4 regions of the Geodermatophilus normandii genome follow, and region 2 is predicted to be linked to each of the others. Evidence: predicted binding sites of a transcription regulator. Region 2 holds the regulator's gene; each other region holds the start of a gene.

The links. Region 2 encodes LexA, which represses DNA repair genes until DNA is damaged. Its sites were predicted from a motif close to TCGAACANNTGTTCGA; they were not measured.
Region 1: the regulator LexA is predicted to act here: its motif matches at 3,287-3,302, upstream of JD79_RS19255 (DUF6504 family protein).
Region 3: the regulator LexA is predicted to act here: its motif matches at 1,988-2,003, upstream of dinB (DNA polymerase IV).
Region 4: the regulator LexA is predicted to act here: its motif matches at 3,331-3,346, upstream of dnaB (replicative DNA helicase).

What each region holds. Positions count from the first base shown of each region.
Region 1 is NZ_QGTX01000001.1:3,992,670-3,997,582, forward strand. Features, by position in the region: gene JD79_RS19245 (DNA polymerase III subunit alpha) at 1-2,401, opposite strand, end outside; gene JD79_RS19250 (SAV_6107 family HEPN domain-containing protein) at 2,398-2,889, opposite strand; gene JD79_RS19255 (DUF6504 family protein) at 2,889-3,206, opposite strand; gene JD79_RS19260 (YbaK/EbsC family protein) at 3,439-3,972, shown strand; gene JD79_RS19265 (GNAT family N-acetyltransferase) at 3,987-4,565, shown strand; gene JD79_RS19270 (phytoene desaturase family protein) at 4,562-4,913, shown strand, end outside.
Region 2 is NZ_QGTX01000001.1:2,545,635-2,550,547, reverse strand. Features, by position in the region: gene nrdR (transcriptional regulator NrdR) at 1-94, opposite strand, end outside; gene JD79_RS12535 (hypothetical protein) at 591-1,196, opposite strand; gene JD79_RS12530 (LysM peptidoglycan-binding domain-containing protein) at 1,315-1,935, opposite strand; gene lexA (transcriptional repressor LexA) at 2,172-2,981, shown strand; gene JD79_RS12520 (flagellar basal-body rod protein FlgG) at 3,020-4,114, opposite strand; gene JD79_RS12515 (phosphatase PAP2 family protein) at 4,086-4,850, opposite strand.
Region 3 is NZ_QGTX01000001.1:3,982,885-3,987,797, reverse strand. Features, by position in the region: gene JD79_RS19220 (cupin domain-containing protein) at 39-1,163, opposite strand; gene JD79_RS19215 (BatC protein) at 1,451-1,798, opposite strand; gene dinB (DNA polymerase IV) at 2,050-3,222, shown strand; gene JD79_RS19205 (DUF3040 domain-containing protein) at 3,362-3,793, shown strand; partial or broken gene JD79_RS23980 (transglutaminase TgpA family protein) at 4,653-4,913, opposite strand, start outside.
Region 4 is NZ_QGTX01000001.1:1,356,895-1,361,807, reverse strand. Features, by position in the region: gene JD79_RS06705 (Ig-like domain-containing protein) at 1-1,671, opposite strand, end outside; gene dnaB (replicative DNA helicase) at 1,862-3,226, opposite strand; gene rplI (50S ribosomal protein L9) at 3,767-4,222, opposite strand; gene rpsR (30S ribosomal protein S18) at 4,225-4,461, opposite strand; gene JD79_RS06685 (single-stranded DNA-binding protein) at 4,564-4,913, opposite strand, start outside.

The sequences.
Region 1 (4,913 bases), 1.4 Mb from region 2:
CGTGCGCCTTGCAGAACCCGAACGAGCCGAAGGCGACCAGCACCTCCCACACCTGCTCGACCACCTCGACCGGATAGCGGCGCAGCGCCTCCGGCACGAACCAGGCCCGCACCTCCGGGTGCAGCTCCCGATCGCCGAGCGCGCGGCGCGCCTCGTCGGCCTGGGCGAGGTCGCAGCCGGTCATCTGCGCCACGATCTGCAGCACCTGCTCGTGGAAGACGACGACGCCGGCGGTCTGCTCGAGGAACGGCGCGAGGTCGGGGTGCGGGTAGACCGGGTCCCGCCAGCCGTTCCGGGCCAGCAGGAACGGCGTCACCATGTCGCTCTTCACCGGCCCGGGCCGGAACAGCGAGATGTCGATGACGATGTCCTCGAACGTCTCCGGCCCGAACTTGCCGACCAGCTCGCGCTGCCCCGGCGACTCGATCTGGAACATGCCGAGGGTCCGGGTGCTGCGGATGAGCTCGAAGGTCGTCGGGTCGTCGCGCGGGACGGCGTCGATGTCGACCTCGGTGCCGTCGACCCGGGCCACCTCGTCGAGGGCGTGCGCGATCGCCGACTGCATCCGGATGCCGAGCAGGTCGAGCTTGAGCAGCCCGAGCTCCTCGACGTCGTCCTTGTCGAACTGGCTCATCGGGTAGCCGAGATAGCTGCTCTCCACCGGCGTGCGGTCGAGCAGCGTGGCGTCGGACAGCAGCACCCCGCACGGGTGCAGCGCGATGTGCCGGGGCAGGCCGTCGAGCCGGGCGACCAGGTCGAAGAGCAGGTCGAGGTCGCCGGTGCCGCCACCGCGCCGGGACCCCAGCCGGCTGGCCCGCAGCTCCGGCAGGTCCTTGAGCGCGGCGTGCACCTGGTTGGCCCGGACATGCGGGAAGGCCTTGGCGACGGCGTCGATCTCGGCCGGCGGCAGCCCGAGCGCGGCGCCGACGTCGCGGATGGCGTGCCGCACCCGGTAGGTGTCCATCATCGAGATGCAGCTGACCCGGTGGGCGCCGAAGCGGTCGAGAACCGCGTCGTAGACCTCCATCCGCCGGGCGGACTCCACGTCGATGTCGACGTCGGGCAGCTGGTGGCGCAGCGGGGAGAGGAACCGCTCCATCAGCAGGCCGTAGCGGATCGGGTCGACGTCGGAGATGCCCAGCAGGTAGGTGACCAGGCTGCCGGCACCCGACCCGCGCGCTGCCGCCCGGACCCGCAGGCTCCTGATGAGGTCGACCACGTCAGCGACGGTGAGGAAGTAGGACGGGTAGCCGAGGGAGTCGATCACCGCCAGCTCGTCCTCCAGCCGGCCGAGGACCTCCTGGCTGCGCGCCATCCCCCGCCGGCCGAGCCCGGCCTCGCAGCGGGCGCGCAGCACCTCCGAGGCACCCGCGCCGCGCTCCCCGGGCGCGGTGACGACGTCGAGCTCGGGATAGCGCACGGTGCCGACGCCGAGGTCCTCGCGGACGTCGACGGCGCACTGCTCGGCCAGCCGGGCGGTGCGCTCGGTCAGCCGCAGCGCCGCGTCGCGGTCGGGGCCGACGAGGTCGGCGGCGACCTCGGCCATCTCCTTGCCCGACTTGAGGTACCCCTCGGCGGTGCGCCGGTCGACGTGCCGGGTGTCGAGGGCGACCAGCCGCCGGGAGGCGTCGAGGACGTCGGCGGTGGGCGCGTCGAGGGCGTCGACGTAGCGGACGGCGTTGGTGAGGACCGCCGGCACGCCCTCCTCCTCGGCGAAGCGCAGCAGCCGCTGGGCGCGGGAGCGGTCGCCCCGGCCGCGGTGGTGCACCAGCTCGACCACCAGCGCCCCCGGGCCGAACACCGACCGCCAGGCCGACAGCCGCGCCGAGGCGACGTCGGCCCGCCCGGCGGCGAGCGCCCGGCCCACCGGGGAGTCCGGTCCCAGGACCGCGACCAGCCCCGGTGCGTGCTCGGCGGCCAGGGCCAGCGAGGCCACCGGCTCGCCGCGGGTGCCGCGCAGGTGCGTGGCGCTGGTCAGCCGGCACAGCGAGCGCCAGCCGGCGCCGTCGCGGGCGAGGAAGGTGACCCGCGGCAGCTGCGGGTCGACGCCGGCGCCGCCGCGCACCGGGCTGCGGCGTGCCGGCACCGGTCGCACCGAGCCGCTCCCGGTGCGGCGGAGGGAGAACTCGTCCTCACCCAGCACGTGCGCCCGCGCCGGCGGCACGGCCGTGTCCACCCCGGGGGCGACCGCCAGGTCGACCCCGAACAGCGGCCGCAGCCCGGCCGACCGGCAGGCCAGCGCGAACTTGACCGCGCCGTAGAGACCGTCGCGGTCGGTCAGCGCCAGCGCCGTCATGCCGTGCTCGGCGGCGCGCGCGACCAGGTCGGCCGGGTGGTTGGCCCCGTACCGCAGGGAGTAGCCGGAGGCGACGTGCAGGTGGACGAAGGGGTCCCCGCTCACCGCCCGCGCACGGGACGGTGAGCGGTGCCGCCGACCACGCGCGGACGCGGAGCCGGCTCGGGCGTGCGGGCCAGCACCTCCTCGACCACGGTCAGGAAGGCGCCGGCGTCGCGGACCAGGTCGTCGGCCTCGCGCTCGGTGACCGCGCGGGACAGCCCGGCCTCGGCCGCGGCGCGCTTGGCCGCCCCTGCGGCGAAGAAGGTGGCCCACTCCCCCAGCTCCGGGGCGACCTGCTCGAGCAGCACCCAGGCGCTGCGCGGCCGGCGGCGGCTGCCCTCCGGCCGCGTGCGGGCGGCCAGCACGCCCGCGGCGGCGCGCAGCGCCGCCAGGTGGGCGGTGGCGTAGCGCCGGCACGCGTCGGGAGCGTGGCGGGCCTCGGCCAGCGCGCGGGTGGCCTGGTCGAGCAGCTGGGCCGCCGCCGCCGGGAGCGGCGGGGGCAGGGGCAGCTGGTCGGCCGGGTCGTGGGTCATGGCGTACGCGGCGCCCATCAGTCGTGCACCCGCACGAGCGACCAGCGGTTGTCCGCCGCGTCCCAGCACAGGTCGTAGACGCCGGCGAAGCTCGTCCGCGAGCGCCCGGCCCGCAGCGCCTCGACCCGGAACACCTCGCGAGGGGCGACCAGGTCGGCCGAGGCACCGCCGGCAGCCTGCTGCCACCACGGCGCGGTCTCGACCCAGGAGTCGAGCAGCTCGCCGACGACGTAGCGGCCCTGCCCGCGCCAGAACTGCGCGGGCCCGAGCGGACCGCGCTCGACCTGCACCTCCTCGCCGACCCGCTCGCCGACGTCACCCAGCACCCGGCTCATGTCCGTCTCCCCACCCCGTGCCGCTGACGGTCCGGCCACCGGCCCGGGCGGGGAAGGTCCCGGAGCGGTGGTCGACCCGTTCGAACGCGTGTTCGAACACGTCGAGTGAACCCGACCGCGCCGGTCGCGTCAAGCCGGACGCCCCACCCGCGGTCCTCCTGGCGCGGGGTCCCCTCCCGCCCGTGCACCGGACGGTAGGGCGGGGGTCCGACAGCGGTGGCAGGATCGACGCATGAGCCGACCCACCCACCCCCGGGTGGCCGCGATCGCCGGCCTGCTCGCCGAGGCCGGCGCTCCCGGGCGGGTCCACGAGCTCGCCGAGGGCGCGCACACCGCCGCCGCGGCCGCCGCGCAGCTCGGCGTCCCGGTCGGGGCCATCGCCAACAGCCTGGTCTTCGACGTCGGCGGGCAGCCCCTGCTCGTGCTCACCAGCGGCGCCCACCGGGTCGACGTCGGCCGGGTGGCCACCCTGCTCGGCGTGCCCCGCGTGCGGCGCGCCGCGGCCGACTTCGTCCGCGAGCACACCGGCCAGCCGATCGGCGGGGTCGCCCCGATCGGGCACCCCGCGCCGATCGGCACGCTCGTCGACGTCGAGCTCGCCCGGTACGAGCGCGTGTGGGCCGCGGCCGGCCACCCCTCGGCCGTCTTCCCCACCACCTACGACGAGCTGCTGCAGCTGACCGGCGGCACCCCCGCCGAGGTCGGCGACGGCCCCACGGCCGACAGCCCGGCCACCGTGACCCACCCGGCCGCGGTGGGCCCGTGAACGAGGAGACCCCCGTGACCGGCACGACACCCGCGACGCGGGTGACCGAACTGCCCGCCGGCTGGCTGCGCGAGCACATGCACGAGGCGCTGACCATCTACGGCGAGGCGATGGGCTACGACGCCTCGGTGGTGGCCGGCCGCTACGGCTACGCCGTCCAGCACACCGAGCGCCCCGGCTTCCGCGCCGTCGGGGGCTTCGAGTCCACCCCGGACGGCGAGCGGCTGGTCGGCTTCGGCTACGGCTACCTCGTCGCCCCCGGGCAGTGGTGGCACGACCAGGTGCGCGCGGCCCTCGACCGGCGCACCGCCAAACGGTGGCTGCCCGGCGCCTTCGAGGTCTGCGAGCTGCACGTGCACCCCGACGCGCAGAGCCGCGGGCTGGGCCGGCAGCTGCTGCACGCGCTGGTCGAGGGCGTCCCGGCCCCGGTGGCGCTGCTGTCCACGCCCGACGCCGACACCAAGGCCTTCCGGCTCTACCACGCCGACGGCTTCGTCGACCTCGCCCGCGGCCACCACTTCCCCGGCGACGCCCGGCCCTTCGCCATCCTCGGCGCCCGCCTGCCGCTGCGGCCGGGCGCGGGCCCGTCCTGAGCGCGCCGGACCTCGCCGTCGACGCCGTCGTCGTCGGCGCGGGCCACAACGGGCTGGTCGCGGCCTGCTACCTGGCCCGGGCGGGGCTGTCGGTCGAGGTCGTCGAGCGCGACGAGGTCCTCGGCGGGGCGGTGTCCACCGTCGAGCGCTGGCCGGGGGTGCGGGTGGACCGCGGCTCCAGCGCGCACGTCATCGTCCGGCACAGCGGCGTCGTCGAGGAGCTCGACCTCGCCGCCCACGGGCTGCGCTACCTCGACTGCGACCCGTGGGGCTTCGCGCCCGCCCCCGTCCCCGGCGACCCCGGCCCGGACGGCCGCCCGCTGGTCTTCTCCGTCGACCTCGACGCCA
Region 2 (4,913 bases):
GGCACGAGCGGCGACGACGGGTGGTGGCTCCCTCGTCGGCCTCGCGCGAGTCGATCACCCGGCTGTCGGGGTTGTGGCAGAACGGGCAGCGCACTGCGGTTCACCTCCTCCGCGGGTTCCTCGTCCGGACCGGTCCCCCGGCCGCGGGCGGCTGGTGCCGGCGGGCCCTCCCGGGCTCCCCGGCTGCCGGTGTCCTGTGGACCTCCCTGGGGACATCCGGTGGACTCCCCGTGGAGGTCCTGAGGACGGCCTGTGGATGGGTTCCACCGGTGCAACTACTAGATGTAGGGGGACAGTAGGCCGCGCTCCACTACATCTGCAAGACGACGATCCGCGTGTCTGTTCCGTCGAGACGCGCTCGTGACCCGCTGGTGACCAGGCGCGACCACGTTCCCCACCTGTCACACGACACGCCGGGAGGTCTCGCGTGTCGGCGCGCGACGACGGTCGCGCGGGTGTATCCGGGAGAGCCACGGACCCGTCGGCGCGGCCGCACGGCCGGCCGGCGGGGACGGGGTGGTGAGCCGGGACGGACCCGGGGAAGGCGACGGCCGCCGGTGGCGGGACCCGGACGGGTGCCGGGCGCCGGATCAGGCCGGAGGACGGACCGCGGGACGGCCGCCGCGCGGGTGCGGGACCAGGTCGCCGAGCCGGATCGGCCGGGTCAGCAGGTCCGGCTCGCTCGCGGTGTCCACGGTCGCGCCGGCGGCCAGGTCGGCGACCCCGTCGGCGGTCACGGCAGCCGCGGGGGCGGCGCAGGTGACGACGGGCATCTCGGCCGTGGCCGCCCGGTGCCGTCCGGAGCCGGCGGGCGCGCGGTGACGCCCGGCGGCGCCCGGACGGACGGCGGGCTGCTCGGCGGTGACGTCGCCGCCGTGTCGACGGGCGCGACGGGGAGCGCGGACACCCGGCGTGACGGCGGGATGGCCCACCGCGGCCGTGACCACCGTCCCGGGGGCGCCCGCGGGCGCGGGAGCCAGGGACAGGTGCCGCTCGGGCAGCCGGACGGCGGCGAGGTCGGTCCAGGCCTCCTGGCCGTGCGCGCCCCGCAGCCGGACGAGCGCCTGGCAGCCGCCGGTCGCGTCGACGCGCCAGCCGAGCATGGCGCCCGGCACCCAGGCGCCGTCCACGACCACCTCGACGTCCTGCGGGGACCGGAAGGACACCGGTGCGCTGCTGTTCACGGCTGCTGACACGCTCCTGACCGTAAGTGCCCTCGCGACCGCGGCCGGTGAACGACCGGGCCCGGATGGTTGACGAACTCACCGACGTCGTCTCGTCACTTCTCAGGCATGACGCCTCCGGCGGGGCCGCCTACGGCACGCGCAGGACCTGGCCCGCGACCAGCGCGGACCCCTCCAGGCCGTTGAGCTCCTGGATCGCGTCCACCACGGCCCGCACGTCCTGACCGGGGCCGGCCACCTCGCCGGCGATCGACCAGACGGTGTCCCCCTGCTCGACGACGACGCTGCTCTCCCCCGCGAGGTGCAGCCCGGGGTCGGGCGCGAGGAACTCCCGGCCCAGGGCCGCGCCGCCGACACCCGCCGCCAGCACGAGCGCGACCACCAGGCGGCGGCCGCGGCGGGTCAGCCGCACCGGCGCGGGGGCGGTCGCGCAGCGGACGCGGGCGTCCCCGCGGACCGGGCCCGAGCGCGCCGGCCGGCCACCCGGGCGGGCCGGGTCCCGGCGGGCGCGCGGGGCCTCGGTCGACGGACCCGCGACCCGCGCCGCCCCCGGAGCCGGCAGGTCGGGGACGGGCCGCAGGTGCCCGGTGACCCGCAGGCCCGAGCCGGGCACCGCCGCCCGGGGAGCGGCCTGCGCCGGACGGCCGGCCGGCCGGGCACCGCCGCGGGCACCGTCGTCCCCGAGCAACGGCCGCCACGGGACCCGGACCGCCGCGTCGAAGTCCAGCACTGCCTGTCGCACGCCGCCCATGACCGCTCCTCCTCGACTGACCCACCGCATCGAACACGCGTTCGACTCCGAACGTGTGTGCGGATGTCTACCGCACGGCGACGACGGGATCGAGTCGGCGCGGCGTGTCCTTCGAACACACGTTTGAACCTGCGGGGTCCACGCGCTACGGTCCGTGCGGGCGCACCGCCCGCCGACCGGCCCCTGGGCCGGGCGGTCGACGGACGGCCGCGGGACGCGGCCGGCGAGGAGGAGACGTGGCGGGCACGAGCGGGACCGGCCAGGGCACGCGCGGCGGGACGGCGACGCGGCGGACGACCACCGCGGCCGGCGGCACCGTCGGCACGGACGTCGCGGGCACGGACGTCGCGGGCGGGGACGGCGCGGCCGCGGTCCGCACCTTCCCCGACCGCGGGGAGGCCGGCGACGGCCTGACCCAGCGGCAGCGCCGGGTCCTCGAGGTCATCCGCGACTCGATCGAGCGGCGCGGCTACCCGCCCTCGGTGCGCGAGATCGGCGAGGCGGTCGGCCTGTCGTCGGCGTCCTCGGTGGCCCACCAGCTCTCCGTGCTGCAGAAGAAGGGCTGGCTGCGGCGCGACCCCAACCGCCCGCGGGCCCTCGACGTCCGGCTCCCCGGGGACGCCACGGCCGAGACCGCGGCACCGGCCGCCGCGGCGCCCGACGGCACCGCCGCCCCGACCTACGTGCCGCTGGTCGGGCGCATCGCCGCCGGTGGGCCGGTGCTCGCCGAGCAGGCGGTCGAGGACGTGTTCCCGCTGCCGCGCGAGCTCGTCGGCGAGGGCACGCTGTTCATGCTGCGCGTCGCCGGTGACTCGATGGTCGACGCGGCCATCTGCGACGGCGACTGGGTGGTCGTGCGCCAGCAGCCCACCGCCGAGAACGGCGAGATCGTGGCCGCGATGCTCGACGGCGAGGCCACGGTGAAGACGTACAAGCGCCGGGACGGGCACGTCTGGCTGCTGCCGCACAACCCGGCCTACGAGCCGATCCCCGGCGACGAGGCCACCGTCCTCGGCCGCGTCGTCACCGTCCTCCGGCGGGTCTGAGGGGCCGGTCCGACCGGAGGTCCTCCCGCCGCTGCCGGTCAGGCGCCGGCGGGAGGGCCGCCCGAGCGGCGGCGGCGGATGCGCCCGCCGATCCACACCAGGAGCGTGGCGACGAGGGCGGCGGCCACCCCGGCGGTCACCGGTGAGGGTCCCGTGGCGCCGTCGTCGAGGAGCGCCGACAGGGACGGGTCGGCTGCGGCGTTCCCGCTGGGAGGAGCCGGGGCCGGGGAAGCCGGGATCGGCACCAGGGTGACGTCACCGGGCACCCCCTCCCCCGCCACCAGCAGCGCGCCGCCGTCGGCGGTGAAGGAGACCGCCTCGCCCTGCGGTGCGTCGGGCAGGGCGATCCGCACGGGCTCGGTGGCCAGCGCGCCCGGGACGTCGGAGCCGGTCAGGGGCCAGACGTAGGCGTCGGTGTAGGTGCGCAGCGCGATCCGGCTGCCGTCGCGCGCCACCGCCCCGCCGGTCACGAGCAGCTGCCCGGCCCGGCCGACCGGTCCGCCCGGCGTGCCGGTCAGGGTGAGGGCGACGGTGCCGACGTCGGTCAGCGGCACGGTGCCGCCGTCGGCCAGCGGTGCGGCGGGCCGGTAGACGTGGCTGGCGCCGAGCACCTCCTTGGTCACCACGTAGGGGGTGCCGTCGGGAGCGAGCAGCAGCGCCTCGGCGTCGTGCGGGCCGTCGGGATAGGTCAACCGGTACAGCGCGGCGCCGCCGTCGGGGCGCAGCGCGATCAGCGCGACCGTGGCGCGGGTGGTGTTGTTGTCGCCGGTGTCGGCGAACCACACCGTCCCGTCGGCCCCGACGCCGAGGTCCTCGGGGTCGTAGGGGTCCAGCGCGGCGGTGGTCACGTCGACGACCCGGCACCCGCCGTCGAGCACGTACACGGCGACCTCGTCCCCGCCGTCGACCATCGCCAGCATCCGGTCGCCGACGTCGACCAGCCCGGACAGCTCGCTCAGCCGCGGGTCGGTGACCTGGCAGCGCACGGACGGGGCGGCCGGCTCCTCGGCGGCGGCGGGCGCTGCTCCGAGGGAGAGGGCGGGCAGGGCCGTCAGGCCCAGTGTCAGCAGCAGCGCCGGTGTCCGGCGGGTGTGCGCGGCGGCGCTACGCGGACGGGCGGCCGGCTCGGGCACTCGCCCAGCGTGACACCACGAGCGCGTCGAGTGCGTGAACCACGCCCAGCAGCAGCACCCCGACGGTCGCTCCCACGACGGCGTCGGTGACCCAGTGGAAGTCCAGGGACACCATCGCGATCCCGGTCGCCACGGGGCCGGCGACGCTGAGCCACCACAGCGTGCGCTGCACCCGCGGCCCCATCCGGTACTCGACCGCCTGCCAGCGCGCCACGCCCCACATGAGCACGGCGTTGGCGACGTGCCCGGAGGGATAGCTGGCGCCGTCGCGGTGGAAGAAGGAGCCCGGATAGGCGGGCGCGGTGCGCCCGGTGCCGAACTTGAACGCGTAGACGACCACCGTGAGCAGCGCCAGCGCGGTGAGCACCCGCAGCAGCGGCGCCACCGTCCGCCGCCGCACGCACAGCCAGCCGACCAGGGCCGCGAGCACGATGAGGATGGTGCCGCGGCCGCCGATCTGGGTGACCGCCCAGACCGGCCAGTAGGCCGGGGAGTCGCGCAGGTCCCACGCGCTGACCACCTCGGAGACCTCGAGGTCCAGCCGCTCGAGCACGCCGCGGCTGAGCAGGTCGGCGGTCACGCCGGCGGTGACGACGAGCGCGGCGAGCAGCAGCCACCACGACGGGCGGCCGGGGCTCACGACCGGCTCCGGCCGGTCTCCGGCCTCCTCCGGCTCCCCGGACGGCGCGCCGGGGCTGCGCCGCACAGCGGCGCTGCTCACACGGCCGCTGCTCACCCGGTCACGGTACCGGGCCGTGACCCCTCCGTGACCTGCACGGCCCAGACGGCGAGCCGCCCG
Region 3 (4,913 bases), 1.4 Mb from region 2:
CGGGGACCGCGCCGCTCACCCCGGGGGGAGCGGCCCGGTCACGACCCGGTCCCGAGGGCGTCGGCACGCTCCCCATCGTCCCCGCCGGCGTCCGGGGCCGGTGCGTCCGGTCCGGTCGGGCCGGGCTCGGGTGCGGTGGCCGGGACGCCGTCGTACCCGTCGGCGCCCTGCACGGCCGCGTCGGCGACGAGCGCGACCGACTCGGTCACCAGCCGCTTCGCCAGCGTGAGCTGATCCGCGGCGTCGAGCCCGGCCAGGTCGGCGACCTTGGTCTCGCCGGTGGACAGCAGCCCGGTCAGGGCCTCGCGCGTCGAGGCGGGGAACTCCAGCCGGCGCCGGCCGGCGAGCAGGGCCACCCGCTCGCCCTCGGCGGTGGGAGGGGCGTCCCGCAGGGCGCAGCGCAGTCGCCGGCGCAGGCGCAGCACCGTGTCCGGCGACAGTGCCGCGGCCGCGGTGGCCTGGGCCAGCGGCGCGACCGGCTCGGGGCGCACCTGCGACCAGGTCCGCGAGCGCAGGCGGTCGGCGACCTCGTCGGGGTCGACCCGGCCGAGCCACTCCTGCAGCGCGGCGACGACGGTGGCGACGTCGTCACGGACCGACGCCGGGTCGGACAGGTCCACGCCCAGCGGGAGCGACCGGCGCAGCTCGCGGTCCTCGGCGGCCAGCACCCGCACCAGGTCCAGCGCCGACTCCGCGGCCGCCCAGCGGGTGACGGAGTGCACGCCGATGGTCAGGTGCGCGCTGGTCCGGCCCAGCGCGACGGCCGAGTGCAGGTAGCCGCGGGGCAGGTAGAGGGCGTCGCCCGGGCGCAGCACGGCGTCGATCACCGGCTCCCGCTCGGCGGCCGCGGCGACGGCGGCCGCGCGGTCGGTCCACGGCTGGGTGCGCAGCGGGTCGTCGAGCACCGGCGCGTGGATGGTCCAGTGCTTCTCGCCGGCCACCTGCAGCACGAAGACGTCGTGCACGTCGTAGTGGGGGGAGAAGCCGCGCGAGGACGGCGGCGTGACGTACGCGTTGACCTGCGTCGGGTGCCCCAGGTCGGCGGCCAGGGAGTCGGCGAACTCGATCAGCGGCGGCCAGAGCCGGTGCAGGCCCTGCAGGACCACGGTGCTGCCGTCGGCGAACAGCCGCAGCACGGCGTCGGAGGAGACCTGGTCGGCCACCTCGGCACCGGCGCCGCCGGAGGTCGTGAAGCGCTTCGGGTCGACGACGGCGCCGTCCTTGGCGACGCGCAGGAACGGCGTGCGCAGGCCGCGGCGCGAGAGCAGCTCGTCGACGGCGGTCAGCGTCAGCAGGTCGGTGAACGACTCCCCGGTGTCCTCCGCGCGGGCGAGCAGCGGGCGGCGGGACCAGTACTCCTCGGCGAAGACCTCGGGGTCGAGGTGCGTGCACCGGCGCAGGGCCGGGCGGGCCTGCGCCCCACCCGGCCCCGCGACGGTCGGGTCCTGGCTCAGGCCGAACCGTCCGCGCCGCCGTCGGCACCACCGTCAGCGCCACCGTCAGCCCCGCCGTCAGCGCCACCGTCGGAGCCGCCGTCGGAGCCGCCGCCCGCCGCGCCGCCGTCGGCCGGGCCGTGACCGGCGCCGCCGTCGGCCCCGCCGTCGGCACCACCGTCAGCGCCGCCGTCAGCCCCGCCGTCGGAGCCGCCGCCCGCCGCGCCGCCGTCGGCCGGGCCGTGACCGGCGCCGCTGTCCGCGCCGCCGTCGGCACCGCCGTCGTGCTGGCCGGGCGTGCCCTCTCCGGCGCCGCTGTCGGCCGGACCCTCCGTGCTGGTCATGTCGTCGTCGTCGAGCGCCATCGGGCTCCTCCGGGATCCGGGTCGGGACCGGCCGCCGGACGACGGTCGGTCGCGTCCCACCTACCTCGATCACGGGCCGGTCACACATGCGTCGACCAGCGAGTTCTCGGCACGCCGGGACACGCCGGGAGGGTCCGCGGGGACGGCGCGCCACCGGCCGCACGGTGCCGTTACCCTCCCCGGGTCGGTGCGAACAGGTGTTCGATCAGGGAGGGTCCGTGCGGTCGTCGGGGCGTGCCGAGGGGTGCACGGTGCTGCACGTCGACATGGACGCCTTCTTCGCCAGCGTCGAGGTGCGCCGCCACCCCGAGCTGGCCGGCACCCCGGTGATCGTGGGCGGCGCGGGCAACCGCGGGGTGGTCACCTCGGCCACCTACGAGGCCCGCGCGTACGGCGTGCACGCCGCCATGCCGACGGCGCGGGCGCTGCGGCTGTGCCCGACGGCGACCGTGCTGCCGGGGGACCTGGCGCTCTACGCCGAGGTGTCCCGGGCGGTCATGGCGCTGTTCCGGTCGGTGACGCCGGTCGTGGAGCCGCTGAGCCTGGACGAGGCCTTCCTCGACGTCGGCGGGGCCGGACGGCGGCTGGGCGACGCCGCGGAGATCGGCGAGTACCTGCGCGCCCGCGTCTTCGACGAGCAGGGCATCACCTGCTCGGTCGGGGTGGCCGGCACCAAGTTCGTGGCCAAGCTGGCCTCCACCCGCGCCAAGCCCGACGGGCTGCTCGTCGTCCGCCCGGCCGAGGTCATCGACTTCCTGCACCCGCTGCCGGTCGGCGCGCTGTGGGGCGTGGGCGCCAAGACCGAGGAGGTGCTGCTGCGGCTGGGCCTGCGCACCGTCGGCGACCTCGCGCACGTCCCGGCGCGCACCCTGCAGCGGGCGGTCGGGCCGGCCGCCGGCAGCCACCTGCACGAGCTGGCCTGGGGACGCGACCCGCGCCGGGTGGTGCCCGACGAGCCGGAGAGGTCGACCGGGCACGAGGAGACCTTCGGCACCGACGTCGACGACCCCGCCGTCGTCCACCGGGAGCTGCTGCGGCTGTCGGAGCGGACGGCGGGACGGCTGCGCGCCGGCGGCTGGCTGACCCGCACGGTGAGCATCAAGGTCCGCTTCGCCGACTTCACCACCATCACCCGCAGCCGCACGCTCGGCGTCCCCACCGACGTCGGGCAGGAGGTGTACGAGACCGCCCGCGCGCTCTTCGACGCCCTCGGGCTGGACCGGGCGCGGATCCGGCTGGTCGGCGTCCGCGCCGAGCGGCTGGTGCAGGCCGGCCAGGCGCCGCGCCAGCTCGAGCTCGGCGCCCGCGAGCACGGCCGCCGCGACGCCGAACTGGCCGCCGACCGCGCCGCCCGCCGGTTCGGCGCCGGTGCGGTCCGGCCCGCCACGCTGCTGCACCGCGACCGCGACCGCCGGCTGCGCTGACCCGGCGGGCCCCTCACCTGCCCGGATGCCACCCGTGAGGGTGGTCACGGGGCGGGTGTGACGGGTCCCCGCGCGCTCGCCTTTCGCACCCCGCCAACGGCTCGTATCCTCGGTGGCACCCCCGGGTACTCACCCGGGGGTGTCCGGCTCCGCCCACCTGGAGGTCTCGGTGCCGCTCTCCGAGCACGAGCAGCGACTGCTGGAGCAGATCGAGCGCGCCCTCGTCGACGACGATCCCAAGTTCGCCTCCTCCGTCCGCACGGGTGACCGCAGGCTCAAGGCCCGTCGGAAGCTGCAACTCGGTGCGCTGCTGGTGCTGGTGGGCCTGGCCGTCCTCGTCGGCGGCGCGGTCGCCCCGTCCGTCCCGCTCGGCGTCCTGGGCTTCCTGGTGATGTTCGGCGGCGCGGCGCTCGGCGTCCTCAACTACCGCTCGGCCACCGGCGTCGTCGAGGCCGGCCCGGCCGGTGCCCGTGGCGGCGCCACCGCCGCCCGCGGCCGCGGCGGCAAGCCCCGCAAGCAGCCGCTGAAGAACCGGCTCGAGGAGCGCTTCCGCCGCCGCTACGACCAGTAGCCGCACCCGACCTCCGCCGACGGCCGCCGTCCCACCCGGGACGGCGGCCGTCGGCGTTCCCGGGGCCGGATGACAGAAGCGGCCATCCTGCCGCCCGGTTGCAGGCGGTGGATGCCTCAGGCGGGGGTGCGGCGGGGGAGGCGGGAGGTGACCGCGGCCCCGAGCGCGTCGCCCAGCGACGCCGGCCACAGCAGCGCCCGCAGCCGGGCGCGGGGCGGGACCGCGGCGGTGAGGCCCGAGCGGGCCTGCGCCAGCGCGACCTCCAGCGCCGGGTCGGCGGCCGCGCCGGGACGGCCGTAGCTCGCCGCCTCCTCCGCGCGGGCCAGCCGCCCGACCGCGTCGGCGGCGCCGGCACCGCCGGCCCGGTGCGCACCGCGGCCTCCGGTCCCATCGAGCAGGCGGGTGAGCGCGGCCGCCTGCTGGCGCGGGGTCTGCGCCGGGTCCCAGGGGAGCCCGAGGTCGCGGGCGGTCGCGGCCAGCTCGTCCCACAGCGCGGCCGGGCTGCCGCCGGCGACCCGCCGACGCCGCTGCAGCGCCCGCGCACCGGCCGGCGCTGCCCCAGCGCGGCCAGCCCCAGCAGCACGCCGGCGCCGACGAGCACCGGGCGCGCCGACGTCGACCCCTGCGCGGCGGTCTGGCCCTGCGGCACGGCGCCGTCCACCCGGTCCAGCGGGGCCGGCGTCGGACCGGTGGGCGCGGTCGGGACGGTCGGCACGTCCTGCGGGCGCTCGAGCACCTCCTGGTCGGCCGGCCGCGGCGCCCACGGCAGGTCGACGGCGCGCTCGCTGTCGATCGGCGTCGGGTCGAACGGGATCCAGCCGAGGTCGTCGAAGTACACCTCCACCCAGGCGTGCGCGTCGTCGCTGGTGACCATCCGCCCGCCGCCGGGCTGGACCCGGCCGGGCGTGTAGCCGAGCGCCACCCGGGCGGGGATGCCCGCGGCCCGGACCATCGCGGCCATCGCACCGGCGTACTGCTCGCAGTAGCCCTGCTTGAGCCGCAGGAAGTCGGCCAGGTCGTCGCCGGTGGTGCCCGGCGTGGTGGAGAGGCTGTAGACGAAGCCGTTCTCCCGCGAGAAGTGGCGCTGGATGGCGAGCACCGCGTCGTAGGGGGTGGCCGC
Region 4 (4,913 bases), 1.2 Mb from region 2:
CCACAGGTCCCCGGCGTCGACGAGGGTGTACGACGTCGGGTTCGGCACCGTCCGGTCGCCGAAGGCCACCTGGACCAGGACCCGCTCGGGCCGGATGAGCGGGGCGAAGGTCTCCGGGCTGCCCGGGCGGGACAGCCAGGTGGACCGGGCCAGGTACTCCTGGATGGCCGCCGCTCCCGGGACGGTGAGGGTCACCGGGCCCTCACCGCGCAGGGGCATCTGCTCCTGGAAGAAGTTCCGGGAGGCGTCGTTGCTGTTGAGCAGCCCCGCCGCCAGCAGCGAGGCCGTGGTCAGGGGCCGGAACGCCGGCGACAGCCGGGCGATCTCGCTGATCGGGCCACCGGGGACGTTGAGCACCGAGCGGGTGACCGCCGGGTCGACACCGGTGAGCATGGTGCCGTAGATGCCGCCGAAGCTCTGACCGAAGTAGGTCACGTTCCGGCCGGACAGGTCCGGCGTCCCGTTGCCGTCGACGTCGGTGCCGCCGAGCGAGCGGATCAGCGTCATGTTGTCGGCGACGGTCTGCCGCAGCGCGTCCCGGGAGGACTGGGCCGCGGACGCGCCGGTGGCCGACGAGCCCTCGCTGGCCTCGACGTCGCCGTCACGGTCCTGGTCGATCCCCCGCCCGTAGGCCGGGATGGTCGTCGTCCGGCCGCCACTCGTGACGCTCCAGGCGCTGTCCGGACCGAACCCGTGACCGACCACGTTGGTCCCGATGGTGGCGATGCCGTTCCTCGCGTTCTCGACCGCCGCGAGGAACACGGCGTTCGTCGAGCTCGTGAACCCGTGGCCGAACACCGCGACGGGCCAGCCGCCGGCCGGCGGGGTGCCCGGCGGGAGGACGGCGACGAAGGGCAGCCGCTCGGCCTCGACGGGCCGGGGACCGCCGTCCCGGGTCGGCGTCTGCGGGATGGTGACGTCCGGGGTGAGCCAGGACGGGGCCTGGAAGTCGCCGAAGACGATCGTGCCCCCGATGGCGGCCGTGGGGACCGGCGTGGGCGCGGGGGCCGGATCGGTGACGCCGCGGTCGGTCGCCCAGGTGACCGTCGTCCCCGTCGCGGGGAAGGCACCCTGGACCTGCAGCCCCGGCCGGGTGATGCCGACCGCGCGGAACGCCTCGCCGCTGTCGATCTGGCGGCGGAGGTCCAGCAGGCCGTCGGTCGCGCTGAGGGTGGTGAAGGTGTCCTGGATGGACTTGTTGGCCGGGCCGCCCTGCACGCGCAGCCGGTAGGTGGTGCCGGGGGCGAGCTGCTCGGCCGGGTGGGCGTAGAGCGTGTTCGTGGCCGGGTCCCAGACGACCCGGTCCACGCCGGTGCGCCAGCCGCCGTTCGCCTGCTGGACGGTGATCTGGGCCGCGGCCTGCGCCGGGTCGACGGCGGAGTCGAACCGGACGGCGATCCGCGGGTCGAGGTCGAAGCCGTCGAGCTGGTTGAGCTGCTGCACGAGGCCGCAGGTGATGGCCGCGCCACAGCCCTGCGTCGGCAGGTTGACCCGGCGGCCGGTCAGCTGGGCCGGGTCGCGCACGGTGAGGCTGTCGGACGGGAAGACCGACAGCGGCTCGGCCTTGTCCGGGGTGGCCAGCGCGGGGGGCGCGGTGACCGAGAGAGCGGCCGTGAAGGCCAGTGCACCGATGAGCGACGAGGTCGCGCGGTGCCAGCGTCGTTGCTGCAAGGCATCTCCAGGTGGAAGGGAGGGACGCCTATTGGTAATCGGGAGTGGCTCGGATCACAAGGCGATCACGGGAACACCGTGAGGGACCGTTCCGGGCCGCACGCCGTCGCGGATGCCGGTCTGCCGACCCGTGACACGACGGAGGCCCCGGGACCGTGCGGTCCCGGGGCCTCGGCGGTGGGCGGGGCGCTCAGTTCGCCATGTCGACGAAGCGGCTGTAGTGGCCCTGGAAGGCGACGGTGACGTTCGCGGTGGGGCCGTTGCGGTGCTTGACCAGCATGATGTCGGCCTCGCCGGCCCGCGGGGACTCCTTCTCGTACATGTCCTCGCGGTGGATCATCATGACCATGTCGGCGTCCTGCTCGATGGAGCCGGACTCGCGGAGGTCGGAGAGCATCGGCTTCTTGTCCTGACGCTGCTCGGACCCACGGTTCAGCTGCGACATCGCGATGACCGGGACCTCGAGCTCCTTCGCCAGCAGCTTGAGCGCACGGGAGAACTCCGAGACCTCCTGCTGGCGGCTCTCGACGCGCTTGCCCGAGGTCATCAGCTGGAGGTAGTCGATGACCACGAGCTTGAGGTCGTTGCGCTGCTTGAGCCGCCGGGCCTTGGCCCGGATCTCCATCATCGTCATGTTCGGTGAGTCGTCGATGTAGAGGGGCGCGTCGGCCACCTCGCCCATCCGGCGGGCCAGCTTCGACCAGTCCTCGTCGGACAGCGTGCCGGCGCGCATGTGGTGCAGCGGCACCTTCGCCTCGGCCGACAGCAGACGCATGGTGATCTCGTGCTTGCTCATCTCGAGCGAGAAGATGACGGCCGGCATGTGGTGCTTGACCGTGGCCGACCGCGCGATGTCCAGCCCCAGCGTGCTCTTCCCCACACCCGGCCTCGCGGCGATGACGACCATCTGACCGGCCTGCAGGCCGTTGGTCAGCTCGTCCAGGTCACGGATCCCGGTGGGCACGCCGCGGGCGGTGCCGCCGCGGGAGGCGATGGCGTCGAGCTCGTCCATGGTGGGCTGCAGGACGTCCTCGAGGCGCGAGTAGTCCTCGCTCATGCGCTTCTCGGTGACGTCGTAGATCTCCTGCTGGGCGCGGTCGACGATGTCGTCGACGTCGCCCTTGCCGCCGGCCGCGCCGTAGCCCAGCTGGACCACGCGGGTGCCGGCCTCGACCAGCCGCCGCAGCACCGCCTGCTCGGCCACGATGGCGGCGTAGTAGCCGGCGTTGGCCGCCGTCGGCGTCGAGGCGATCAGGGTGTGCAGGTAGACCGCGCCACCCATCTTCGACAGCTGGTCGGTGCGGTTGAGCTCGGCGGCGACGGTGATCGCGTCGGCCGGCTCACCCCGCCCGTAGAGGTCGAGGATGCAGTCGAAGATCACCTGGTGCGCCGGCCGGTAGAAGTCGGCGCCGTGCAGCACCTCGACGACGTCGGCGATCGCGTCCTTGCTCAGCAGCATGCCGCCGAGCACCGACTGCTCCGCCGCGACGTCCTGCGGGGGCTGCCGGTCGTACGCCGGCGCCGTCGCCTGCGGCCGGCTGAAGTCGTCGGCCACCGCCACCTCGGTACCTCCCTCTCCTCGTCGGCACGCGCACGTACAGACCCCGGCCGCCCGGCCGGGGCCCGGTGGGGGAAGCACCAGGACGTTCCACGTGCCACTCGAACACGCGTTCGAGGACGTTGCTACCGGGAGCCACCGACAGTTCCGTGGCGTCCCGGCGCCGGGGACGACGGTAGGAAGCGGGGACGGACCCGTCCAACACCCGTGTGGGCCGCGTTCTGCACAACTTGTGGACAAGTCGGTGGACAGCCCGAGTCGACATGTGGAGACGGCCGGGACACCGACCGCTCATCCCGCGGTCCTGCGGGTGTCACCTGCGCAGGGTCCGTGCACGGGCTGTGGACAGGAGAAAGTCGGCGTGGCGGACACGCCGGGCGTGTCGTGTCGCCCCGCCCTCCACAGCCGTCACGGCCGACGCAGGCGGTCGGGGGGAGCAGGCGGTCGGAGGGAGCAGGCGGTCGGGGGGAGCAACGCAGCGAGGGGCGCCGGACGGGGTGTCCGGCGCCCCTCACGGGCGGTGCTGGTGCTGCGGGATCAGCCCGCGACGACCTCGATGGGCAGGGTCGCCGTGACCTCCGGGTGCACCCGCACGGTGACGGCGTGCTGGCCGGTGGTCTTGATGCTGCTCGGCAGCTCGATGCGACGGCGGTCGAGCTCCGGGCCCCCCGCGGCGGTGACGGCCGCGGCCACGTCGGCGGTGGTGACGCGGCCGAAGAGGCGGCCACCGTCGCCGGCGCGGGCCGGGACGCGGACGGTCAGGCCGGAGAGGCGGCCGGCCACGGCCTGCGCCTCCTCGAGCGACCGCACCTCACGGGCGGCACGTGCGCGGCGCAGCGAGGTGACCTGCTTCTCGGCACCGCGGGTGGCCAGGATGGCCAGGCCGCGGGGCAGGAGGTAGTTGCGGGCGTACCCGCCCTTGACCTCCACGGTGTCACCGGAGGACCCGAGACCGGTGACCTCCTGCGTCAGGATCAGCTTCGTGGTGCTCATGGTCAGCGCGCCGTCGAGGTGTAGGGCAGCAGGGCCATCTCACGGCTGTTCTTGACGGCCGTGGCGACGTCCCGCTGGTGCTGGCTGCAGTTGCCGCTCACGCGGCGGGCACGGATCTTGCCGCGGTCGGAGATGAACTTCCGCAGCAGGGTCGTGTCCTTGTAGTCGATGTAGGTCGCCTTGTCCTTGCAGAACTGGCAGACCTTCTTCTTGGGCTTGCGCACGGGGGGCTTGGGCACTGGGTTCTCCAGAACGACTGGGTACGACGTGTGGTGTGTGGGTGGCCCTCTCGCAGGGTCCCGCGCCGAGCGGAGCCAGGCGTGGGGGGCGAGGGGGTCCTTCTAGAACGGAGGCTCGTCGGACGGGCCGGCCGGCGTCGACCAGGGGTCGCTCGCCCCGCCGCCGCCGCCGAAGCCGCCGCCACCGCCACCGAAGCCGCCGCCCTCACCACGGGCGGCCCGGGTGACCTTGGCGGTCGCGTAGCGCAGCGAGGGGCCGATCTCGTCGACCTCGAGCTCGATGACGGTGCGCTTCTCGCCCTCCTTCGTCTCGAAGGAGCGCTGCTTGAGCCGCCCCGAGACGATGACCCGCGAGCCGCGGGTGAGCGACTCGGCGACGTTCTCCGCCGCCTGCCGCCAGACGTTGCAGCGCAGGAAGAGCGCCTCGCCGTCCTTCCACTCCTGCGACTGCC